2 regions of the Vibrio sp. KUL80 genome follow, and region 1 is predicted to be linked to the other one. Evidence: predicted binding sites of a transcription regulator. Region 1 holds the regulator's gene; the other holds the start of a gene.
What was found. The regulator MetJ, encoded in region 1, represses methionine synthesis genes. The targets are predictions, from matches to a motif close to TTAGACNTNTANANGTCTAA.
Positions count from the first base shown of each region.

Region 2: a site for MetJ is predicted at 3,081-3,100, ahead of metE (5-methyltetrahydropteroyltriglutamate--homocysteine S-methyltransferase). Genes of this name have one in related genera too.

Region 1 covers NZ_AP045841.1:282,788-295,039, forward strand. The annotation lists gene hslU (ATP-dependent protease ATPase subunit HslU) at 505-1,839, opposite strand; gene hslV (ATP-dependent protease subunit HslV) at 2,053-2,595, opposite strand; gene AC6I8U_RS01310 (SPOR domain-containing protein) at 2,970-3,515, opposite strand; gene cytR (DNA-binding transcriptional regulator CytR) at 3,597-4,604, opposite strand; gene priA (primosomal protein N') at 4,875-7,076, opposite strand; gene rpmE (50S ribosomal protein L31) at 7,360-7,578, shown strand; gene AC6I8U_RS01330 (malic enzyme-like NAD(P)-binding protein) at 7,907-9,166, shown strand; gene metJ (met regulon transcriptional regulator MetJ) at 9,434-9,754, opposite strand; gene AC6I8U_RS01340 (O-succinylhomoserine (thiol)-lyase) at 10,026-11,195, shown strand; gene AC6I8U_RS01345 (bifunctional aspartate kinase/homoserine dehydrogenase II) at 11,202-12,252, shown strand, end outside.
Region 2 covers NZ_AP045841.1:1,276,085-1,288,336, reverse strand. The annotation lists gene AC6I8U_RS05895 (trimethylamine-N-oxide reductase 2) at 1-565, shown strand, start outside; gene metE (5-methyltetrahydropteroyltriglutamate--homocysteine S-methyltransferase) at 675-2,954, opposite strand; gene metR (HTH-type transcriptional regulator MetR) at 3,156-4,067, shown strand; gene AC6I8U_RS05880 (ArnT family glycosyltransferase) at 5,191-6,681, opposite strand; gene AC6I8U_RS05875 (GntR family transcriptional regulator) at 6,930-7,628, opposite strand; gene AC6I8U_RS05870 (alpha-glucoside-specific PTS transporter subunit IIBC) at 7,921-9,537, shown strand; gene AC6I8U_RS05865 (6-phospho-alpha-glucosidase) at 9,613-10,950, shown strand; gene AC6I8U_RS05860 (SemiSWEET transporter) at 11,025-11,327, shown strand; gene AC6I8U_RS05855 (AGE family epimerase/isomerase) at 11,457-12,252, shown strand, end outside.

The DNA of each region.
Region 1 (12,252 bases):
ATAGTGACTCGATCCTAAAGTACTGTGATGAGAGGGTCTGCGTACACGGCGTAGTCGGTGCGCGCTGTAAAAGATCCCCTTTTTCAAGGGGATGACGACCTATTTTTTCTTGTCTATATCATAAGTTCCATGAACTTTATTTTCGCAGCCATTCACTCGAACCTTAATCGCCGATTTCACCACCGTCACTATACTCAGCTACCTCGCTATCTTCGCCACTTTCGTCATCTTCACGAAAGTGAAGATCTCCCGGCGCGCGTGACTAACATAATAGTGACTCGATCCTAAAGTATTATGACTACAGGGTTCTGCGTACATGGCATAGACCGTACGCGCTTCAAAAGTTCATCTTTTTCAGGGGGATGACGGAAGTTTGATAAGTGAATAGTAGAAGGTGCTTAGACGACAATAGTAGAAATAGATTTTAGGATGAGTTCCAGTCTATATACTTGAATCGAAAACGGCGCTCGAAGAAAGCGCCGTTTAAAGTAAGCCTATAAACCACTACAAAATAAAGCGGCTCAAATCCTCATCTTCCACAAACTCACCAAGCTTAGACTTCACATAGCCAGAGTCGATCACCAGCTTAGAGCCAGGCTTGTCTGTTGCTTCAAATGAAATCTCATCCATTAGGCGTTCCATAACGGTATGTAGACGTCGAGCGCCGATGTTCTCGGTGGTTTCGTTAACTGTCCATGCTGCATCTGCGATCTGTTGGATGCCGTCGGTTGTGAACTCTACGTCCACTTCTTCGGTCTTCATCAGGGCAATGTACTGCTCCGTTAGCGACGCTTTTGGCTCAGTTAGGATGCGTTTGAAGTCATCGCTGCTTAGCGCTTCTAGCTCAACGCGGATCGGTAGACGACCTTGCAGCTCAGGAATAAGATCCGATGGTTTAGCCACTTGGAATGCACCAGATGTAATAAACAGAATGTGGTCTGTTTTCACCATGCCGTGCTTGGTAGAAACCGTGCTGCCCTCGATAAGAGGCAGTAAGTCACGCTGTACACCTTCACGAGACACATCAGGGCCAGACGCTTCGCCGCGCTTACAGATTTTGTCAATCTCATCGATAAACACGATGCCGTTGTTTTCAACGTTGTAGATCGCTTGTTCTTTTAGCTCTTCTTGGTTAACCAGCTTCGCCGCTTCTTCTTCTGTTAGCGCTTTGAATGCTTCTTTAATCTTTAGTTTGCGCTTCTTCTTAGTGTCGCCACCAAGGTTTTGGAACATGCTTTGCAGCTGATTGGTCATCTCTTCCATACCAGGAGGAGACATGATCTCCACACCCATCTGCGGAGCCGCAGTCTCGATGTCGATCTCTTTGTCGTCTAGCTTGCCTTCACGCAGTTTCTTACGGAAGATCTGACGTGTATTCGATGAAGTCTCTTCAGGTTGCTCGTTTTGACCCCAAGCATCACGCGCTGGTGGCAGTAGGGCATCAAGGATGCGCTCTTCAGCTTGCTCTTCTGCACGGAATTTTACTTTTTCCATCGCTTGCTGGTGGGTCATTTTGATCGCTACATCGGTAAGATCGCGGATGATGGTCTCCACTTCTTTACCCACGTAACCCACTTCAGTGAATTTGGTCGCTTCTACCTTGATAAACGGTGCATTGGCAAGTTTAGCTAGGCGGCGCGCAATCTCGGTTTTACCCACACCTGTTGGACCGATCATGAGGATGTTTTTTGGTGATACTTCGACACGCAAGCTCTCTTCAAGCTGCATGCGACGCCAGCGGTTACGCAGGGCAATAGCCACAGAGCGCTTTGCTTTGTCTTGGCCAATGATGTGGCGGTTTAACTCATGAACAATCTCGCGAGGAGTCATCTCAGACATAATCAATTCCTTACAAAACTTCTGACTTTAAATCTCGTCAGTTTGAAATTCGACTCATGACCTAGTTAGTTTCAGTGTCATGCTTAAAAGCACGTCATTCCTGTGAAGACAGGAATCTACTCAAAGGCTTGGTGCTTGCTAACAATAGATCCCCGCTTATGCAGGGATGACGTACTTCGTCAGCAGCCTGGGAAATTCTATTTTTAGTCGACGTTACTTGTTTTCTGAAGCGTCGCTATCGAGTTCTTCAATTGTGTGGTGATGGTTAGTGAAGACACATATATCACCAGCAATCTTTAGGGCTTTTTCTGCGATTTCACGTGCATCGAGCTCTGTGTTTTCAAGTAGTGCTGTCGCAGCCGCTTGTGCAAAGTTACCACCAGAGCCAATTGCAATTAGGTCATTCTCTGGCTGCACGACATCACCGTTACCAGTGATGATAAGCGAAGCGGTTTCATCGGCAACGGCCAATAGTGCTTCTAGCTTACGAAGTGCGCGGTCGCTGCGCCAATCTTTAGCAAGCTCAACCGCGGCTTTAGTCAGGTGACCTTGATGCATTTGCAGTTTGCTTTCAAAGCGCTCAAATAGAGTAAACGCGTCAGCGGTACCGCCAGCGAAGCCTGCTAATACTTGGTTGTTGTAGAGTCTACGAACCTTACGGGCATTCCCTTTCATTACGGTGTTGCCAAGGGATACTTGTCCATCACCAGCGATCACGACTTTGTTATTACGGCGTACAGATACAATAGTAGTCACGACGTTTGCCTCTTATTGGTTTTAATTCGGTTATGGAATGGATATGTGGACGCAAGGAATGGAATTCAAGGGAGGGAAGAGCGGGACTGGGGAAAAGATGGCTCTAGGCCCTAGGGAAGTGTTTAACTTAGGGGGCGAGAAAAATAGCCTCTACACGAAGCAAGAAATATCATCACATTATATCGTCATCTCCTTGAAAAAGGAGATCTCCCACAGCGCTTAGCAAACTCGATTGATTTGAGTGAGTCAAGCGCTTCAGGAGATCTTCACTTCCGTGAAGATGACGGAGTGGGCGTGAAGAAGCTGAGTGGGTGTGAAGATGCGGTGGTGAAGATAACGAAGCAATGGTGAACGTTATTGAGCCGCGGAGGAGCTTACTGCGCTTCTTTCCAAATAGCACAAGGTTCAATCTTAGCGCGCTGCAACTTATGCTTATCACGCTCGGCATCACGCTTTAGTTTGTATGGTCCAAGTACCACTCTAAACCAGCTGCTGCCTTCTTTTTTGCGGATCTGGCTAGAAATGCCCTGGAAGGCGATATCGAGCTTACGTGCCTCGGCTTGGGCCAAGGTTTTGTAAGCGCCACACTGCATGATGTATGGGATCTTAGAGACCACCTGCTCTTTAGCTTGTACCTCAACCTCGCGCTTTGGCAGCGTTTCGACGTAGTCCCATTTCTCTTCAGGAGGCGGTGGAATCGGCTTAGCTTGCTTTGGTTTCGGCTTAGCGGGCTTGGTGACTGTGGGTTGTGGCTTTGGTGGCTCTGGGTCATTACTGAGTATGTATAGCCCGTAGCCAAACGCGCCGGCTAAGATAATTGCCAGCAGACCACTGCGCCACGGTTTTTTACCGGAAGTCTTCTTTTTTGCAGGTCGGCGGCTGGTGCCTTTGCCCCGTCTTACATAGTCTCGGTTTGCCACTTAGATAGGTTCTGATTGAAATAACTTACTGACCTCATGGTAAATTCCACAAGGTCAAGTTGCAAGTCAGTATCGTGCTAACTACAGGATTCTTGGAGGAGCCGCACTGTCGCGGATCACAAGTTCTGTATCCAGAAGACGAGAGCCCGCTCTTACATCGGCGCCTTTTAGCACTTCGAGCATCATGTACATAGCCTGTCGCCCAATCTCATAGCGAGGCTGTGAGACCGTCGTTAGCGGTGGATCGCAGTACTGAGCAAATTGGATATCATCGAAGCCGACGACCGAGAGGTCTTGAGGCACACGCAGCCCTAATTTCTTCGCTTCTTGCATAGCACCAATCGCCATCACATCATTGTGACAGAATATTGCGGTTGGTGGCTCTGGCAGTGCCAAAAGGGTTCGAACAAGTCTAGCACCTGCTTCAAAGGTGAAATCACCCTTCACGGTGTACGCTGGGTTCATTGGCAGGCCGGCACGGCGCAGCGCTTGCTGGTAGCCTTGCTGTCTAAAGCGGCATAAGAACGCTGAGTCTGGACCGGCAATTTGAGCGATTCGCTTATGCCCAAGGTTTGAGAGATAGTTCACCGCTTCAAACGCAGAGGTCAGGTTATCAATGTGAACGGTTGGCAGCTCAAGCTCAGGCGCAAACTCACACGCCATGACGATTGGTGGCAGGTTCTTTTGCTCTGGCTTACTGATGTCGAAAGGAAGATCCGTTCCTAACAGCAACATACCATCAGCTTGTTTGGTGAATACGAGGTTCACAAACGAGGTTTCACGTTTTTTCGACTGACCGCTGTCCCCCAGTAATACGAGATAGCCATGCTCCATAGCGGCATCTTCAATACCACGAATGATCTCGGAGAAATATGGGTCACAGATGTCAGGTACAATCGTCACAATGGTTTTAGATTCATTTCTGCGAAGATTGCGTGCGAGTGAATTTGGAGAATAGCCAGCTTCTAAAACCGCATCTTCAACTCGCTTTCGAGTAGACGATGAGACTTTTTCTGGGTTCATCAGAGCTCTTGATACCGTAGCCGTAGAGACGCCTGCAAGCTGGGCAACATCCTTCATTGTCGCCATAAACGTTTGTCCTCTTTTAAATGTCTAGACCTATCGAATAACTATTATTATTTAGTGCTATGTTTCGCGATGGGTTATTGCTGTGTTAAATGTTTAATTTATCTAATAAATAGATTTTCAAAATCCGTTTTTATAATCATGAACTAATAATAAATATTATTCATTTATCGAATGAAAGTTACGGTCTGATTAACAGATTTTGCAATACAATTGTGAAGCATATCACAACTCGCGGCGGTTATCGTTTTGTTATTAATCAAATTTTACTGATTAACTTAAATCTTGTGGCTCGATATCCAACGACCAGCGTACCTTTTTCGCGAGCGGTAATTGCGCGATAACCGGCTTGGCTGCGGTGATGATTTTTTGCATCTGTGGTCTTGAGGGCACTTGAAGCATGAGTTGCCAGCGCGCTTTTCCTGCGCGTTTGGCTATTGGTGCTGGGGTCGGTCCTAGTACCATACAAGCGCTATCAAACAGTGGATGAGCTTCTAATGAATAGCGGACCTGACGCAAGAAGGTCTCAACATCATTGCTGTTATTGGCCTCGGCGCGAACTAAGGTTAAGAAGCTAAACGGAGGCAGCTGTGCCAGTTTACGCTCTTCAATCACGGTCTCGGCAAAATGGCGATAGTCTTTATGAAGTAGGCTTTGCAGCAGTGGGTGCTCTGGGTGGTGCGTTTGCAGCAGCACTTCTCCGGGCTTGCTTGCGCGTCCGGCACGTCCAGCTACCTGAATAAATAGCTGCGCTAAACGTTCTGAAGCGCGAAAATCGCTGCTATAAAGAGACCCGTCTACGTCAAGCAGTGCGACTAATGTGACGTTAGGGAAATGGTGCCCTTTGGCCAGCATCTGGGTACCGATTAAGATCTGGTACTCATTGTTCTTGATGGCATTGAGCGCGGCTTCTAGGCTGCCTTTGCGTCTGGTGCTGTCTCGGTCAATACGAATGGTATTGTATTCGGGAAATAGGCTTTCTAGCTGAGCTTCAAGCTGCTCTGTACCTACACCGACGGTAACCAGTTGATGCGAGCCGCAGCCTTCACACTGATGAACGATAGGGCGCTGTGAGCCACAATGGTGGCAGCGGATCTCGTTACTCGACTGATGATAGGTGTAATAAGCGTCACAACGGTGACACTCTGCTGTCCAGCCACATTCGTGGCACATCAGGGCAGGGCTAAATCCACGGCGATTGAGGAACAGCATCACCTGGTTGCCTGCTTCTAAATGGCGGCGCAGCTCAGCAATCAGTGGCGCTGATAATCCAGCTTCCAGAAACTGACCTTTGACGTCAATGACCTTATTGGTCGTCGGCACCGCAAGGCCTGCTCGTTGGCTCAGTATTAAATGATGATACTTGCCCGCCAGTGCATTTTGCAGCGTTTCGATAGACGGCGTGGCAGAGCCAAGAATAATTGGGATCTGCTCTTTGTTAGCACGCATCACCGCGACGTCACGGGCATGGTAACGCAGACTGTCTTGCTGCTTGTATGAGGTATCGTGCTCCTCGTCGACAATAATAATGCCGAGGTCGGCAAATGGCGTGAGTAGCGCCGAGCGCGTACCGATAACAATACCCGCTACTTTGTCGCGTGCACTTAACCACGCGTTGAGTCGCTCAGTATCATTAAGACCAGAGTGGATAACCTCAATGGGCACATTAAAGCGTTTACGAAAGCGATTAATGGTTTGCGGCGTTAAGCCAATCTCCGGCACCAACACCAAAGCTTGCTGTCCGCGCTCCAGTATGGGCTTAATCATCTGCAGGTAGACTTCGGTCTTGCCTGAACCCGTGACCCCTTCAAGCAAGTAGCATCCAAACTCAGTCTGACTGTTGACCGACGCTATCGCCACGGCCTGTTCGGCATTTAAGCGAAGATCGATAGGATCGTTGCAGATCGCCTCTGGCCAATGAGTTTGCTGGGTTTGTCTCTCTATCGACGTGATCCAGCCTTTTTCTGTCAGTGTCTTGAGTACGCTAGTGCTGACGTCACTGTCGATAAACAGCTGATGCGAACACGGACCAGATTCCAACATATGCATGACTTTGGCTTGCTTCACCGCTCGCCCAAAGCCGGACATTAATTGAGTCTTGCCAGCTTCTGTGATCTGCCACTCCACGGTTGCGGCAAATTCAGCAGGCTTGCCTTTTCTAAGGGCTGCGGGTAGCGCGTTACTCAAGGTGTCGCCGAGTGGATGCTGGTAATAAAGGCTGCACCATGAGATAAGGTCAAAAAGAGGCTTAGACCAAACGGGAGCCGTATCTAACGCCGCCTTTATCGGCTTGAGTTTGTCTATCGGAAACTCAGACTCATGACTAAATTGCATCACAATACCGACGAGCGTTTTTGGTCCAAATGGTACAGACACGCGCCCGCCAACCACAGGAAAAAGGTGAGCAGGGACGAGGTAGTCAAACTGTTTATCAAGTGGGACGGGAAGAGCCACTCGAGCGACATTTGGGCGCATAGTTAGGTCGATATTGATAAAGAAGACGTCTATTCTAACGGTATGGGTCGCCTTGTATAGACTGGATAATCAATTTATCGGCTAAGGCTCACCGAAGGTGGCGAAAAAAGTCGCAATTTTAGTTGATTCCCTTGGCACTATTCATTACTATACTGCGCCTTGATGGCATGGCTTCTTGCTTTCATATTGAAATGCAAAGCGATGGTATCATCTATTTATTAACTACGTGTGGTGTCCGGCTTAGAATCGGATGGCGACACGGCCTAAATTATTGAGGTTTCCCATGAAAGCTGGTATCCACCCAGAATACAAAGCTGTAACAGCAACTTGCTCTTGCGGCAACACATTCGAATTCAACTCTACTCTAGGTAAAGATTCTATCCACCTAGACGTATGTGATAAGTGCCACCCATTCTACACTGGTAAGCAACGTATCGTTGATACTGGCGGCCGTGTTGATCGCTTCAACAAGCGTTTCGGTGCTCTATCTAGCAAGAAGTAATGATTACTTTTGCAGATTAAAAAAGGACGCTTCGGCGTCCTTTTTGCTTTTTAGCTGTTTGTTTACCTGTCAACATCCGCTTGCATAACGTGCTACCTATCTCTACTTTTTTCTTCGCTTCATCACTTCCATCCATTCAAAAGCCTAATAAACTCGCGTAGTATTAGTTCGTCAGAGTAATGAACATCAGAGATACCTCCTCTCCGTTCAAATGTCCCCACTCTGTGTGTGTAACCCTTTAGAAGCAACGCGAATAAAAATAAACGGGCTTATACTCATAATTACATCTAAGTAACTAATCAGTCTTATAAAAGCAGGATAGCTAACCATGTCCGATGACCATCAAATTGACGAATTTCGCCAGCAAGCGCTTGATTACCATGCCAACCCTGTACCTGGAAAAATCGAAGTAGCATTAACTAAACCCGCCAACTCAGCCGCTGATCTCGCACTGGCCTACAGCCCTGGTGTGGCAGAACCTGTACGTGAAATCGCGCAAAATGCCGAGAATGTTTATAAATACACTGCGAAAGGCAATATGGTTGCAGTGATCTCTAACGGTACCGCCATCCTAGGTCTTGGTAACCTAGGTCCAATGGCGTCTAAGCCAGTTATGGAAGGTAAAGCGTTACTGTTTAAACGCTTCGCGGGTCTAGATTCCATTGATATCGAAGTAAAACACCGCACTATCGATGAGTTCGTAGATACTGTTGCGAACATTTCAGACACCTTTGGTGGTATCAACCTAGAAGATATTAAAGCGCCAGACTGTTTTGAGATTGAACGACGCCTAATCGAACGTTGTGATGTGCCGGTATTCCACGATGACCAGCACGGCACGGCGATTGTTACTGCAGCAGGTATGCTCAACGCTATCGAGCTTCAGGGTAAAGATCTAAAAGAAACTACGATTGTCTGTCTAGGTGCAGGCGCGGCGGCGATCGCGTGTATGGAGCTGTTGATCAAATGTGGCGCGATGCGTGAGAAGATCTACATGCTGGATCGCAAAGGTGTGATCCACACTCGTCGTGACGATCTTAACGAATACAAAGAGCTGTTTGCCAACAACACAGATAAGCGCACGCTAGAAGATGTGATTGAAGGTGCGGACCTATTCCTAGGTGTATCCGGTCCTGATCTGTTGCCACCAGAAGCGCTTAAGCTGATGGCGGACAAGCCAATCGTATTTGCGTGTTCAAACCCAGATCCAGAAATCAAACCTGAGCTTGCTCATCAGGTTCGTGATGACCTAATTATGGGTACAGGTCGTTCAGACTACCCGAACCAGGTAAATAACGTGCTGTGTTTCCCGTTTATCTTCCGTGGCGCTCTTGATGTGCGTGCGAGTGAGATTAATGATGAGATGAAACTGGCAGCGGTAGAAGCGATTCGTGAGCTAGCGAAAGAGCCAGTACCACAAGACGTACTGAATGCCGCAGGTGTTGAGGCGTTGACCTTTGGTAAGGACTACATCATTCCAAAGCCAATGGACCCGCGTTTGCTTCCTCGTGTGGCTAAAGCGGTAGCGAAAGCAGCAGTTGAATCTGGTGTGGCGCGTATTGAGTTGCCTGATAGCTATATGGCTTAATAGTTCAACAGCTTATTGTTAGCTCTGCACTGTTTAGTTTCGCTGTTGCTCATCATCCAGTCTCATTTTCGTCATCCCCTTGAAAAAGGGGATCTTTCATAGCGAGTGACTCACACAAATTGAGCACCATACGCGCTGATAAAGATCCTCACTTTCGTGAGGATGACGAATGAAAAAGGATGACGAGAAGAGGTGCTAGTAATAGCACGAACTTAAAGTAATAAAAAAGACGGTATCAATACCGTCTTTTGTATTTCCGTTTAATACTTACTCTTCATCAAACGCTTCAAACTCAATCCCCATCGCCGTCATCAGCTCTTTCGCTTCTGTTGGGATATCATCAGGACGGTCTTTTCTTAAATCTTCGTCGGTCGGAAGCGGCTGGCCAGTGTACGCGTGCAGGAAAGCTTCGCACAATAGTTCACTGTTGGTTGCATGGCGTAGGTTATTGATTTGGCGACGAGTACGCTCATCGGTCAATACCTTTAGCACCTTCAGCGGGATAGACACTGTGATTTTTTTTACTTGCTCGCTTTTCTTACCGTGCTCCGCATATGGGCTAATGTATTCACCATTCCAATCTGCCATTACACACCTTCGCTCTGTTAATCATAAATAGTAATAATAAGAATGCTGCAATTTTAGCGGGATTTACTGCCATAAGCAAAGACATATAGACGTCTAGAAGTGTTGACGTCTCACATTTTGGAAAGTAAAGTGGGACAACGAATGTGGACATTTATTTTAATGCAATGTTAATTCTTTAACGTTTGTGGCGTTTGCCGGTTCCCATATTACCGGTAAAAGTAGACACTGTGGTTACACCAACTAGCCATGCGATCTGAGAAAGGAAGTTTCTATGAGCAATCGGAAGCCAGCGACAATAGCCGTACGTACTGGTATCGAATCGGATACCCAGCATCACGCTGTGGTGCCACCTATTTATCTCTCTACTAACTATGGTTTCCCTGCGTTTGGGGAAGTGCCGACTTACGATTACACCCGCTCAGGAAACCCAAACCGAGGTTTGTTGGAAACCGCTCTGTATGAGCTGGAATCCGGTAAAGGCGCGGTAGTGACTAACTGTGGTACTTCTGCACTCAACCTTTGGGTGTCTGCTTTCTTAGGTCCAGAAGACACGATTATTGCTCCCCATGACTGTTATGGCGGCACGTACCGCTTGTTCAACACGCGTGCGCAAAAAGGGGACTTCAAGGTTAACTTTGTCGACCAAAGTGACGAGCAAGCCTTCGATGCCGCGCTTGAGCAAAAGCCAAAACTGATCTTACTTGAAACGCCGTCTAATCCACTTGTGCGCGTTGTCGATATTGCCGCCGTGTGCGAAAAAGCGAAAAAGGTCGGTGCGCTGGTAGCGGTAGACAACACCTTTTTGACACCAGTGTACCAAAAGCCTCTCGAGCTTGGCGCAGACTTTGTGATTCACTCAACGACCAAATATATCAACGGTCACTCTGACGTGATTGGCGGTGTGGTGATCACTAAAACCGAAGAGCATGCTGAAGAGCTCGCATGGTGGGGCAACTGCATCGGTGCGACGGGCACGCCATTTGATAGCTACATGACGCTGCGTGGTATTCGTACCCTTGGCGCTCGCATGCGCATCCATGAAGAGAGCTCGCAACAGATCCTAGATTTTCTTAAGCCGCAACCATTGGTGAAAGTGATTTATCACCCAAGCCTGCCTGAGCACCCAGGTCATGAGATTGCCAAGAAGCAGCAATCTGGCTTTGGCTCTATGCTGAGCTTTGAGTTTGCTGGTAGCTTTGAGCAGCTTAAGTATTTTGTTGGTGAGCTAGAGCTATTCTCGCTCGCTGAGTCTCTTGGCGGCGTCGAAAGTCTGATTTGCCACCCTGCTTCTATGACGCATCGTGCGATGGGTGAAGAAGCGTTAGCCGAAGCGGGCGTTTCTCAGCAGCTACTTCGCCTTTCGGTTGGTCTAGAAGACGCGCAAGATCTGATTGATGACCTTGCCCAAGCGTTTGAGAAAGCATCTGCATTTAGAGGATAAGCCGGCATGAGTCAAAGCAGTACCCTGAATAACAGACAAGGTAAGCAGTTGCACAAATTTGGCGGCAGCAGCTTAGCAGACCCTGAATGTTATCGCCGAGTGGTCTCTATCTTAAAAGACTACTCTAATGAAGAAGACCTTATTGTGGTCTCGGCGGCGGGTAAAACCACTAACCGTCTCATCGAATTTCTAGATGCGCTCAATAAAGATGGGCGTATCGCTCACGAGCACCTGCAGGCGCTTCGACAGTTTCAGATTGAGCTGGTGGAGTCACTACTAACAGGTGAAGAAGCCGAAGGTCTGGTCTCTCAGTTACACGACGAATTTAGCACGCTTGGTGAGCTTAGCTATCCGCTCACAGACGCTGAGCGCGCATCGGTATTAGGGCACGGCGAGGTGTGGTCTTCACGCCTATTGGCAGCACTGCTTAGACAGAGCGATTTGCCTGCAGTGGCACAAGACGCAAGAGCCTTCCTTCGCGCTGAGTTCGGCACTCAGCCAGAGGTAGACCGCGCTAAATCATACCCGCTAATCAAAGAAGTATTGGCGCAGCATGCGCATCACCGTGTGGTGATCACTGGCTTTATGGCACAAAGTGAATGCGGCGAAACCGTGCTGCTGGGTCGTAATGGTTCTGACTATTCAGCTACTGTCATTGGCGCATTGGCGGAAGTGTCATGCGTGACGATATGGAGTGATGTGGCTGGTGTATACAGTGCGGATCCACGTGTGGTGAGCGATGCATGTCTATTGCCTCTGCTGCGTTTAGATGAAGCCAGCGAACTGGCTCGTCTTGCAGCACCTGTGTTGCACAGCCGCACGCTTCAGCCTGTTGCTCAAAGTGCGATGGACTTGAATCTACGCTGCAGCTATCAATCTGAGTCTGGTTCAACACGCATTGAGCGTGTGCTTGCATCAGGGCGCGGCGCAAAAATCATCACGTCACTCGATGAAGTTCTGCTTATTGAACTGGCATTTGGTGCGGGTCACGACTTTGAGCGTGCACAGACTGAAGTGCTTAATAGTCTTAAGCGTGCACAATTGGCACCGTTAGCGT
Region 2 (12,252 bases), 990 kb from region 1:
GATGAACCCGTTAGGTACGCCAAGTGGTAAGATCGAGATATATTCGAAGACCATCGAAGGCTATGGATACAAAGATTGTCCAGCGCACCCTACCTGGATGGAACCAACGGAATTCTTCGGCTCTGCAAAAGAAGGTGAGTTACAGCTTATGACGGCTCACGCTGCACATCGTCTACATAGCCAATTTAACTATGCCAAACTGCGTGAAGAGTATGCGATTGCCGACCGTGAACCGATTTCGATCAACACTGAGGATGCAAAAGCTCGTGGTATCCAAAGTGGCGATTTAGTTCGAGCGTTTAACGATCGTGGTCAAGTTCTTGTGGGTGCTCTGGTCACAGACGGCATTAAGCAAGGCTCCGTGTGTATTCACGAAGGTGGCTGGCCAGATCTGGACCCAGAGACGGGTATGTGTCGTAACGGTGGCGCTAACGTGCTCACAAGTGACATCCCTACCTCGCGCTTAGCCAACGGCTGTGCGGCTAACTCCTCCTTGGTACGTATCGAAAAATACACGGGCAAAGTACCGGGGCTCATGGCTTTCACGCCGCCTAAGAATGCTTAGCCACACGTAGACAAAAAGACCGAAGTACACTGGTTTCGGTCGGAACAATAGACAAACCCCACTTTTTAAAAGTGGGGTTCTTTTTTGCATCTAAAACAAATACCGCCTATTACAATAGACGCTCACGCAAGTTTTTCGCAGCTTGCACCAGGTTAGTTAGTGACGCTTCCGTTTCTTCCCAGTTACGGGTTTTAAGACCACAATCTGGATTCACCCAGAGTCTTTCGACTGGAATACGCTTTGCCGCCTTCTCAATAAGCTGCTCTATCCACTCCACTTTAGGAATGTTTGGTGAGTGGATGTCATACACACCAGGACCAATCTCATTCGGATAGTTAAACTCTTCAAACGCGTTCAGAAGTTCCATGTTTGAACGCGAGGTTTCGATGGTAATCACATCCGCATCCAGCTCAGCGACCGATTCAATAATCTCGTTGAACTCGCTGTAACACATATGAGTGTGGATCTGTGTTTCTGGTCGTGCACTCGCTGCCGATACTTTGAACGCGTTCACTGCCCAATCGAGGTACTCTTTATGGTCACGTTGTTTTAGAGGCAGACCCTCACGAATCGCTGGCTCATCAATCTGAATGATATTGATGTTTGCGTTTTGCAGTGCGTCCACTTCATCTTGCAGCGCGAGTGCCAACTGGTTCGCAATCGTCTCACGGGAGACATCTTCGCGAGGGAAGGTCCAGCAGAGAATCGTCACGGGGCCTGTCAGCATGCCCTTCATTGGTTTGTCGGTAAGTGACTGTGCGTAGGTCGACCAATCAACTGTAATCGGCTTATCTCGCTCAATATCTGCAACAACAATCGCCGGTTTCACGCAGCGTGAGCCATAACTTTGTACCCAACCAAACTCCGTAGTTTGAAAGCCTGATAAGTTCTCGGCAAAGTACTCCACCATATCGTTGCGCTCAGCTTCGCCATGAACCAGCACATCAAGGCCGGTGGCTTCTTGGCGCTCAACGGTATCTTTGATAAAGCCTTTCATTAATGACTCATATTCAGCGACACCGATCTCACCACGCTTGAACGCTGCACGGCTCTTACGCACCTCAGCAGTTTGAGGGAACGAACCAATAGTCGTTGTAGGCAGCTTAGGAAGTTTTAGCACCTCTTGCTGGTGATGAGCACGCTCGATGTAAGGGGCGCTGCGGTCGCCACTTGTCGCAGTAAGTGCAGCCACTCGGTTTTGTACTTGCGGCTTGTTTACCCACGTAGAGCGAGCGCGGTCTAGAATTGGCTGACTATATTGGGCGCAGTATTCGATAGCTTCACGATCACCATCCAGAGCTTTGGCAAGCCACGACACTTCCGATACTTTTTGCTTCGCAAACGAGAACCAGTTTTTCGTGCCTTCTGGAAGCTTAGTTTCATGCTCAACATTCACCGGGCTGTGAAGTAGTGAACAAGACGAAGCAACCCATAGCCTTTCACCCAACTGCTCCTTAATTGGCTTGAGTGTTTGCAGTGCACTATGCAAATTAGCACGCCACACATTTCGACCATTAATGATACCCGCAGACAACACCCACTCACTTGGTAGCTGTTCCACGACTGACTCTAGCTGTGCTGGCGCTGCAGCGATATCGATATGAAGACCATCGACGTCGAGCTCAGTAATCTTATCCAGTGAATCGACGACAGAATCAAAGTAAGTTGCCAGCAGTACTTTCACGTCACTGCGAATCACTTGATACGCGAGTTTGAAGCTATCTAACCAGACTTTGTCCAACTCCAATGCCAAGATAGGTTCATCAACTTGTACCCACTCGATGCCTAGTTTTTCAAACTTAGCGAAAATTGCTTGGTAGGCAGTAAGCAGTCTTGGAAGCAGTGACAAACGATCGAACCCTTGTTCCACCTCTTTACCGAGATACAAGTAGCTCAGAGGACCTAGTAGTACGGGTTTTACTTTATGCCCTTGCTGCTGAGCCTCATTAATTTCATCAAACAGCTGTGTCCAGCTCACTTTAAACTGATCATCAGACGAGAACTCAGGGACTATGTAGTGATAGTTGGTGTTGAACCACTTAGTCATGTCTGATGCTGCTTCACCTGCACAGTCACAATTTGATTGAGACTGACCACGACCGATTCGGAACAGGGTATCTAGGTCCGGGAAACCCTTGTTATGGCGTTTAGGCACGTGACCTAGTAACAAACTCGTACCTAATACATGGTCATACCAAGCAAAGTCCCCTGCTGTTACAAAGTCGAGGCCATCTTGCTGTTGGCGTGCCCAGTTCTCGTTACGGATTGTCGCCGCGACTTCCTTTAAGCCGTTTTGGTCCAGCTCACCGCGCCAGTATTTCTCTAGGGCGAACTTAAGCTCACGTTTTTCACCAATGCGCGGGTAACCAAGAATGTGCGTTGCTGTCATAGTATTGTCCTTTTATTTTTCGTTAGCAGTCTGGATGGCTAAAGCATCTCTCAACCGCACAACATGAACAATCGCAATTCATTCACCATAAATATGAAGGATTCTCATGAAGGAAGAATCCCTCATTTGGACGTCTAGACGTTTACATATCCTTAAAAGCGCGGTAAGTTAATGAAAAGGGATTAAGGATGAGGGAATTTCATGATTGAGTTAAAGCACTTAAAAACGCTCGCGTCGCTGCGGGACACAGGATCATTAACAGCAACGGCGACATCGTTACACTTGACGCAGTCGGCGCTGTCTCATCAATTAAAAGATCTTGAAGCTCGTATCGGCTCCCAACTTTTTATTCGCAAAACTCGTCCGGTGAAGTTTACTTCTGAGGGTGAGATCCTTCTTAACTTAGCTAATGAGGTTCTGCCTAGAATCGCTCAAGCAGAAGGCGACCTTGCAGGATTAAAAGAGGATGTGAATGGCAGACTTCATATGGCGATAGACTGTCACTCCTGTTTTCAATGGCTCATGCCTGCCCTTAAGGAATACCAACTCGCATGGCCGCATGTCGAGCTCGACTTTTCTTCTGGTTTTGGGTTTGAACCACTCCCTGCGTTGGTCGGTGGTGAGTTAGATCTCGTGATCACCTCAGACATCCAACCTCGCTCTGAAGTGCATTATGAACCTTTGTTTGATTTCGAGATGCGCTTGGTTACTTCCCTATCCCATCCATTAGCTGAAAAAGAGTATATTGAGCCAGAGGACCTGGCGGACCAAACCTTACTTACCTATCCAGTACAAAAGCAGCGTCTCGACGTGGTTAAACACTTTCTAACGCCAGCAGGAATTGAGCCCAATAAATGGAAGCAAGCGGACAATACACTGATGCTGGTTCAGATGGTTTCCGCGGGTTTAGGGGTCGCTGCGCTGCCGAATTGGGCGGTTAGTGAGTTTTCACGTCAGGGATTAATTACCAGTCGCCCGCTGGGTGATGGTTTGTGGCGACGCTTGTTCGCCGCGGTTCGGAATGGTGAGAAAGATAAGCACTATTTACAAGCGTTTTTTGGGACTGCGCGAGCACAATGTCAGCAGCATTTGGAAGGGATTAAAGTCGCTTAAGCGGCGTAATAGCGAGCCTATAGCACCTCCCCTTGTTAGCGGGGCGCGTAGCTGGGAGGGGTGAAACGCGGAGGCTGAATCTAGCTTCAGGCGCTAGCTGTTAGTCCGCTTTACCCCCTCTAGGTCCCCTATTTTAGGGGGGAGAACACTGGGCTAGCTCCTATTGTCGCATTTGCCTTTTCGTAAGCTTAGCGGCAGCGAGCTTATAGCTCCTCCCCTTGCTAAGGGGAGGCTGGGAGGGGTGAACGCGGAGGCTGAATCTAGCTTCAGACGCTAACTGTTAGTCCGCTTTACCCCCTCTAGCTCCCCCTATATTAGGGGAGAACACAAGGCTAGCTCCTCTCGTCGCATCGCCTTTTAGTGAGCTTCGCGAAGCGAGCTTATAGCTCCTCCCCTTGCAAGCGGGGCGCGTAGCCGGGAGGCCGGGAGGGGTGGAAACGCGATGGCTGAACCTAGCTTCAATCGCTAACTGTTAGTCCGCTTTACCCCCTCTAACTCCCCCTTATCAAGGGGGAGAACACAAGGCTAGCTCCTATCGTCGCATCGCCTTTTAATATGCTGCGCGATAGCGAGCACTGGCTCCTCCCCTTACTAAGGGGAGGCTGGGAGGGGTGGAAACGCAGAGATTGAATCTAGCTTCAATCGCTAACTGTTGGTCCGATTTACCCCCTCTAGCTCCCCCTATATTAGGGGAAGAACACAAGGCTAGCTCCTACCGTCGCATCGCTTCAACTGTTCGGATGTTCTTCACTCAGCTTCACTTATATTAGGCGGCGCGATAGCGAGCCTATGGCTCCTCCCATTGCTAAGGGGAGGCTGGGAGGGGTGGAAACGCGGAGCTTGAACCTAGCTTCAATCGCTAACTGTTAGTCCGCTTTACCCCCTCTAACTCCCCCTTATCAAGGGGGAGAACACAAGGCTAGCTCCTATCGTCGCATCGCCTTTTAATATGCTGCGCGATAGCGAGCACTGGCTCCTCCCCTTACTAAGGGGAGGCTGGGAGGGGTGAAATGCGGAGGCTGAATCTAGCTTCAATCGCCAACTGTTAGTCCGCTTTACCCCCTCTAACTCCCCCTATATTAGGGGAGAACAGAAGGCTAGCTCCTATCGTCGCATCGCCCAACTACGGACTCACAACCCCAAAACAAACCAACACCTCTGGCTCTTCCGGACTATTCTTGTAAACCACTTCTTTCGTACTCTCTACCTCAAACTCTGGCCAGTGACTCGTAAAGTGCGAGAACGCATTCTCACTACACCCAGCGCCTTCAGCGCCTAGCAAAAATGCGCCTTCCGCCTCGATTTGCTCTGCAGAGATGTTGCGATTGTAGATATTCGGCAGCGTCTCATTATCCCAAGGGTTGGTCACCATTGGGTGAGGCGCGATATAGAAGGTCAGCCATTCCGCCAAACCAGAGCCCCCAACCAACTTCAACGGCTTATCAGAGTGCTCATACCAATACTGCTCAGCTTCATGGCTTAACGTCTTAAAGCCCGAGAAATACTGACCCGCATTTCGCACGTTAAACACCATCACCGAGCTATACCCAACGATCATCAATAGCCCCATAAAGAACAGAACCTTGAAAGCGCGAGACAGCGAGCCAATCACCTCTTTCTTTAAAAACGCCACCAGTACGGCTGGCGCTGGCATAAAGAACGGGTGAAGCCACTCTACTAGTCGACCACCAGCATGGAACGAAAACCAAGCCATAATCACTACAAGGGGTGCAAACAAAACAAAAGTCGTTAGCCACACCTTCTCTGGCACTTGTTTCGTAAAGCGCAAACCACGTTTGCCCAATAGCCCAGCCAAAAGAATCAACGGATAGAATACCGAAAGCAACGCTAACCAACTTCCCGGGCTAAGCTGAGCCGCGACTTGGCTCCCTACCCACTTCACCGAAGAAAAGTTATTTGCAAACATCCAAAAGAAGTTCGGAGTCACCAAAGCAAGGAATGCGACAATCCCAATATAGAAATTACGGTCACGCCAAAAACGACGAACACTCGGTACAGTCAGGCTCAAGATAAATACCATGGCTACGGGTGCAAATGTCGAGTACTTCGCCATGGCAGATAAGCCCGCTAATACACCAAACGCAATCCACCACCTTGAGTCGTCATATACCGCTTTGACAAACAGAAGCAAAATCCAAGACCAAGAGCCAAACAACAAAAAGTTGTCGTTATAAGGAATCGCATCAAAGTTGATAACACCAGACAAGTTAAGCGTCAGCATACCAAGCCAGGCAAACGCGACGGAATCTGTTAGCTTGTAAGCGAGGCGATAGCAGCCAAGCATACCCGCGGCAACAACGAAGAAGTGTCCGACATACCAATGCGCAGAAGAAAACTCAGGCGAAGGGGACAACAAAAGGATGCGCGCCACAACGCCAACCAACCAAGGGTTCTTTGGACTACCCAACTCACCATTGCTTGCCCAGTTTAATGCCTCGATGGCATCGTAAGGCACAGCAGGATCGAGATTATAGGACACCAACGACCACGCGATTGCGTAGACGAAACACCAGATGGCTGCCGCTCGATGTGAGCGTGCAACATCATTGGTTGACGTTGGATGTTGATCAAAGTGAAGAATGGTAGACAGCATAGACTCCCTTGGACTCGGTCAATTTCAGGGGTTTGGCGGCAAACTCTACTGAGGTTAAGCGGTGCAGAAAAGTCCGCTAAGTCAATTCTCTGCAAAATTGCATATAATTCATAAGCTTGAATTATTAGTGCCGATATAGAAAGAAATAGTCTATATATTTAATCCGTCAAGGGGTGTAATGCTTTGTATTGAAAGTGGGGAGTTTGAAGGAGTTCGAGGGAGATGTGCCCCTCGAACTAGACAATCACTTATCGTTTTAGATAGTGCTTGTATGAATAAGTATTCGGTTTGAAGTAGAGTTTGGTGTACTCAAATATGCTGCCGTCTTTCAGCTTACCCGTCGAGAGCAATCGAATGATCGGCACATCGGAAGGTATTTCAAATACCTCGCATAAATGGCTATCTGGCATCACGGCTTCAAAATCTTGTAGCGCGCCGTCGATCTGTAGTCCTAGATCTTTTTCAAGATACTGATACTTCGAACCTTGTAGCGACATGATGTTCATTTGTGGGAACATCGCAACTGGCATATAGGAGTCTTCATAGATGGATGGCACACCATTAATCAGCTTAAAGCGGCGAATGAAATAGACCTTCTCATCCATACCAATCTTTAGCGCAGCAGCCACATCTTCATCAGGATCTGCCAGGGTAAACTCGACCACCTTGTACTCAAGCGTCGACCCTGCATCACTCATGTATTCACTGGTACTGCGTAGGTTCGACATAGAACCTGTCATGGTTTTGCCGATAATTGTCGAGCCTGCGCCCTGACGTTTTTCGACTAAGCCGAGCTTAACCAATTCTTCGATGGCTTTTCGCACCGTGATGCGACTAACGGAATACGCATCGATAAGGTCTCGCTCGGTAGGAAGCGTGTCACCAATAGCAAACTCTTCCGAATCAATGCGGGACTTAAGGTCCTGCATAACCTTTTTATATAACATTTTTTCACCTCGTAGCTGCCAAGCTATCACCACCATAAATACAAATCAATAACCAATTAAGCCATGTCCGTCACAACTTCCTCACCACTAGCAAGAAACATCCTATATAGGTGTCTTTTTATGCCTCAAATCACATATTTGGTGCTTTATTTGTACTCAATCACACTTTATTCATTATATATTTGTCATGTTTATTTTTCAGGCGTAACGTTAATGGTGTCGAAAGACAACGAGAAACAAAAAAGTTATTACATCAATAAATAACAACACCAATAACAAAAAGGACCCTTCCATGTTAAGTGCTATCCAACGCTTAGGTGGAGCAATGTTTACCCCAGTTTTGCTGTTCCCTTTTGTCGGGATTTTAGTGGGACTAACCATTGTTCTAAAAAACCCCATCTTTGTAGGCGATCTCGCCGATAAAGACGGTCTGTACTATCAAATTCTGCAAGTCATTGAAGAAGGTGGCTGGACGATCTTCCGCAATATGGCACTTCTGTTTGCAGTTGGCTTGCCAATCGGTCTTGCAAAAACCGCTCACGCTCGAGCTGTTATGGTCGTAATGGTCTCTTATCTCACCTTCAACTACTTTGTTGGTGCAATGGGTGGATTCTGGGGCGAGTTCTTTGGCGTTGACTTCTCTCAAGCTATTGGCGGCACGTCTGGACTGACTGAAATTGCAGGTATTAAGACGCTAGATACCGGTATCTTTGGTGCCATCATTATCTCTGGCTTTGTTACCTGGATTCACAACCGCACGTTTGAAAAACAGCTACCAGCGTACTTAGGTATTTTCCAAGGTGCTTCATTCGTAGCGATGATCTCATTCTTCGCAATGCTACCAGCGGCTTGGCTTACGCTTTACATCTGGCCATCTATTCAGCATGGCATCTTAAACCTACAAGGCTTCTTGGTAAGCTCAGGCTCATTCGGTGTTTGGCTATACACATTCTTAGAACGAATTTTGATTCCAACAGGTCTGCACCACTTTGTTTACGCACCATTTGTCTACGGTAACGTCGCGACACCAAACGGCATCGTTGTTGACTGGTTTACTAACCTAGAGACCTTTACTCAATCTGCGCAATCGATGAAAGATCTTTTCCCTGCTGGCGGCTTTGCTCTGCACGGCAACTCTAAGATCTTCGGCTGTACAGGTATTGCACTAGCGATGTACCACACTGCTAAACCAGAAAATCGTAAGAAAGTCGCTGCGCTGCTTATTCCAGCAACACTTACAGCGGTATTGGTGGGTATTACCGAGCCACTAGAATTTACCTTCCTATTCATTGCACCTTGGCTGTTTGCTATCCACGCGATTCTGGCAGGTACCATGGCAATGGTGATGTATACCTTTGGCGTTGTCGGCAACATGGGTGGCGGTCTGATTGAGTTCGCAACCGGCAACTGGATTCCACTGCTTGGCAACCACACCAGCATGGTCATTACACAAATTGCTATCGGCCTATGTTTCACAGCCATCTACTACGTGACCTTTAAGTACCTTATCGTCAAGTTCGACGTGCCAATCGCTGGTCGTGGCGAGGCTGAAATGAAGCTACACACCAAACAAGACTTCAATGAAAAACACGGTATTACAGGTAAAGGCGCAGCCGCAGGTGCAACACCTCTACAAATCCAAGCTGTAGAGACAATCGAAGGCTTGGGCGGCGTACACAACATCGAAGACCTAAGTAACTGCGCAACAAGACTTCGCGTCACGGTCAAAGACCCAAGCAAAGTGATGTCAGCAGAATACTTTATGGAAACCGGCGCCGTGAATATCGTGAAAAACGGCAAAGCGATTCAAGTAATTATCGGTCTGAATGTCCCACAGCTTAGAGAAGAGTGCGAAAAGATCTACAGCGCTTCAAAGACCGTGGACATGACACTCAGTCCAGCAACCTAAACAACTCCACAACTAACAACGTTTTTAATAATAAAGGGCGGAAAGTTTGCCGCCCTAGTCCAAGTGAGGCATATCATGAAACAAGAATTCTCAGTAGTTATCGCAGGCGGCGGCTCAACTTTCACTCCAGGTATCGTAATGATGCTGCTTGAAAACCAAGAGCGTTTTCCAATCCGCAAGCTGAAATTCTATGACAACTTTGCTCAGCGCCAAGAAACCATCGCTGAAGCATGCAGAATCTTACTGAAAGAACGCGCTCCTCATATCGAGTTCTCTTACACCACTGACCCAGAAGAAGCGTTCACTGACATCGACTTCTGTATGGCACACATTCGCGCAGGTCTTTATGCAATGCGCGAGCAAGATGAGAAAATCCCTCTACGCCATGGCTGTGTTGGTCAAGAAACGTGTGGCGCTGGCGGTGTGGCTTACGGTCTTCGTTCAATCCCTGCTGTAATCGAAATGATTGACTACATGGAGAAATACTCTCCAAACGCATGGATGCTGAACTACTCAAACCCAGCCGCTATCGTTGCCGAAGCGTGCCGCGTGATGCGTCCAAACTCTAAAGTACTAAACATCTGTGACATGCCAATCGGCATCGAGACGCGCATCGCTGAGATCCTTGGTTACGACGACCGTAAACAGTTCGACATCATGTACTACGGTCTAAACCATTTCGGTTGGTGGAAAGAATTTAAAGATGCGAAGACCGGCGAAGACCTAATGCCACGCATCAAAGAGTACATCAAAGAGAACGGCTACTTGCCACCGAGTGCAATGAACGGTGCACAACACACCGATGAGTCTTGGAAACAAACCTTTATCAAGGTTCGCGATGTGTACGCACTCGACCCAGAAACCATTCCAAACACGTACCTCAAGTACTACATGTACCCAGATTACGTGGTTGAGCACTCAAACAAAGAGTTCACCCGTGCCAACGAAGTCATGGAAGGTCGTGAGAAAGAAGTATTCACTGAGTGTCACCGCATTATCGCAGCAGGTACAGCTGTGGATACCACTATCGAAGTAGAAGAGCACGCCTCTTATATTGTTGACCTAGCCACTGCTATCGCCTTCAACACCAAAGAGCGCATGCTGCTTATCGTTCCAAACAACGGCGCTATCAGTAACTTCGATCCAACCGCCATGGTAGAAATCCCATGTATCGTTGACAACACAGGTGCGAAACCACTGCAAATTGGCGCGATCCCTGAGTTCCAAAAAGGCATGATGAACCAACAAGTTTCTGTTGAGAAGCTGGTCGTGGAAGCACACGTAGAAGGCTCTTACCAAAAACTTTGGCAAGCACTAACTCTATCAGCAACCATTCCAAGCGCGACCGTTGCAAAAGCGATTTTGGATGACCTGATTGAAGCGAACAAAGAGTATTGGGTTGAGATGAAGTAATACGCTTCGCTCTAAATAGGCTCACAGCTAAGACAATGCCCTGTTTATCCAGGGCATTTTACGGAGCAACATCCATGTTGAGTATTACCACACTCGGTTATATCGCAGCGCTGTGCACGACGTGTTCCTTTGTGCCACAAGTGCTGCACATTCTTAAAACCCGTGATACACAATCAATATCACTCGCCATGTATTCCATCTTTGTCACCGGCGTCGCCCTTTGGTTTATCTACGGTCTACTCGTTATCGACTTGCCTATCATCATTGCCAATGCGATTACTCTGATACTTGCGTCAATCATACTGATACTCAAAATCAAAGATGTCACCACCAGCAAACCAAACCACCTCTCCAAACCCGCGCTTGATAAAGCGTGACCTCCAAGCCAAGCGCCCCCAGCTTGGCTTTTTTCATTCTCAAACTCTTGAACTGTACAACAGTTTGTATAGGTGTCATGACGCTATAGTTTCTGCAATTCAAACACTTATAAAAAACAAGGATACGTCATGTTGTCTTATTCTCTTCGTACCTCAATCTTAGCGTTCTCTATCGCTGCCTCCTGCAGTACCATCGCATCTCAAGAAGCGCCCGTGACACCAGAAGATACTTTTCCGAGCACACAAGCGTGGCTCACACACGCAAAACAAGGGCTCGCTCCCTACTGGATGCATGAAGCAGCGCAAGGTGTGCCAGTCGGCAACTTCCCAACATTTCGCTGTGATAACGGAGAGTTATTAGACGTATCCAATGTCTGTCCAGAGCTACAACACGGCTGGATCACCGCTCACTTTGGACGCGAATACACGCGTATGAAATCACGCCAGACCTACGCTTATGGCGTTCTATTTCACCTTACCGGCGATGTTAAAGCGCTCGAACTTGCCAAAGACGGAGCTTACTACCTCATTGACCAACTTCAAGACACTGAGAACGGTGGCTTTATTTCATTTACCGAAGACGATAAGCCGGGTCTAAAGTGGACGCAACGCACCTCTCAAGACCAAGCTTACGCCCTTGTGGGTCTTGCCATGTACTACTACCTAACGCGCGATCCTAAGGTAGAGAAAGCACTCATCGAGCAGCAAGCATTCATCTTTGATAAATACAAACTGAACGATAACGTTGGCTTAGCCTGGGTATTGGAAGATGGTGACGATCAAAGTGCCAAACAACACGAGCTCGTCGCGCAGCTCGATCAAATCAATGGCTACATGCTGCTTGTGGCTCCCCTACTCCCTGAGCCCCACAAAACCAAGTGGATAGCAGATCTCGAGTGGCTAACACAAATCTTGGTTAATGATT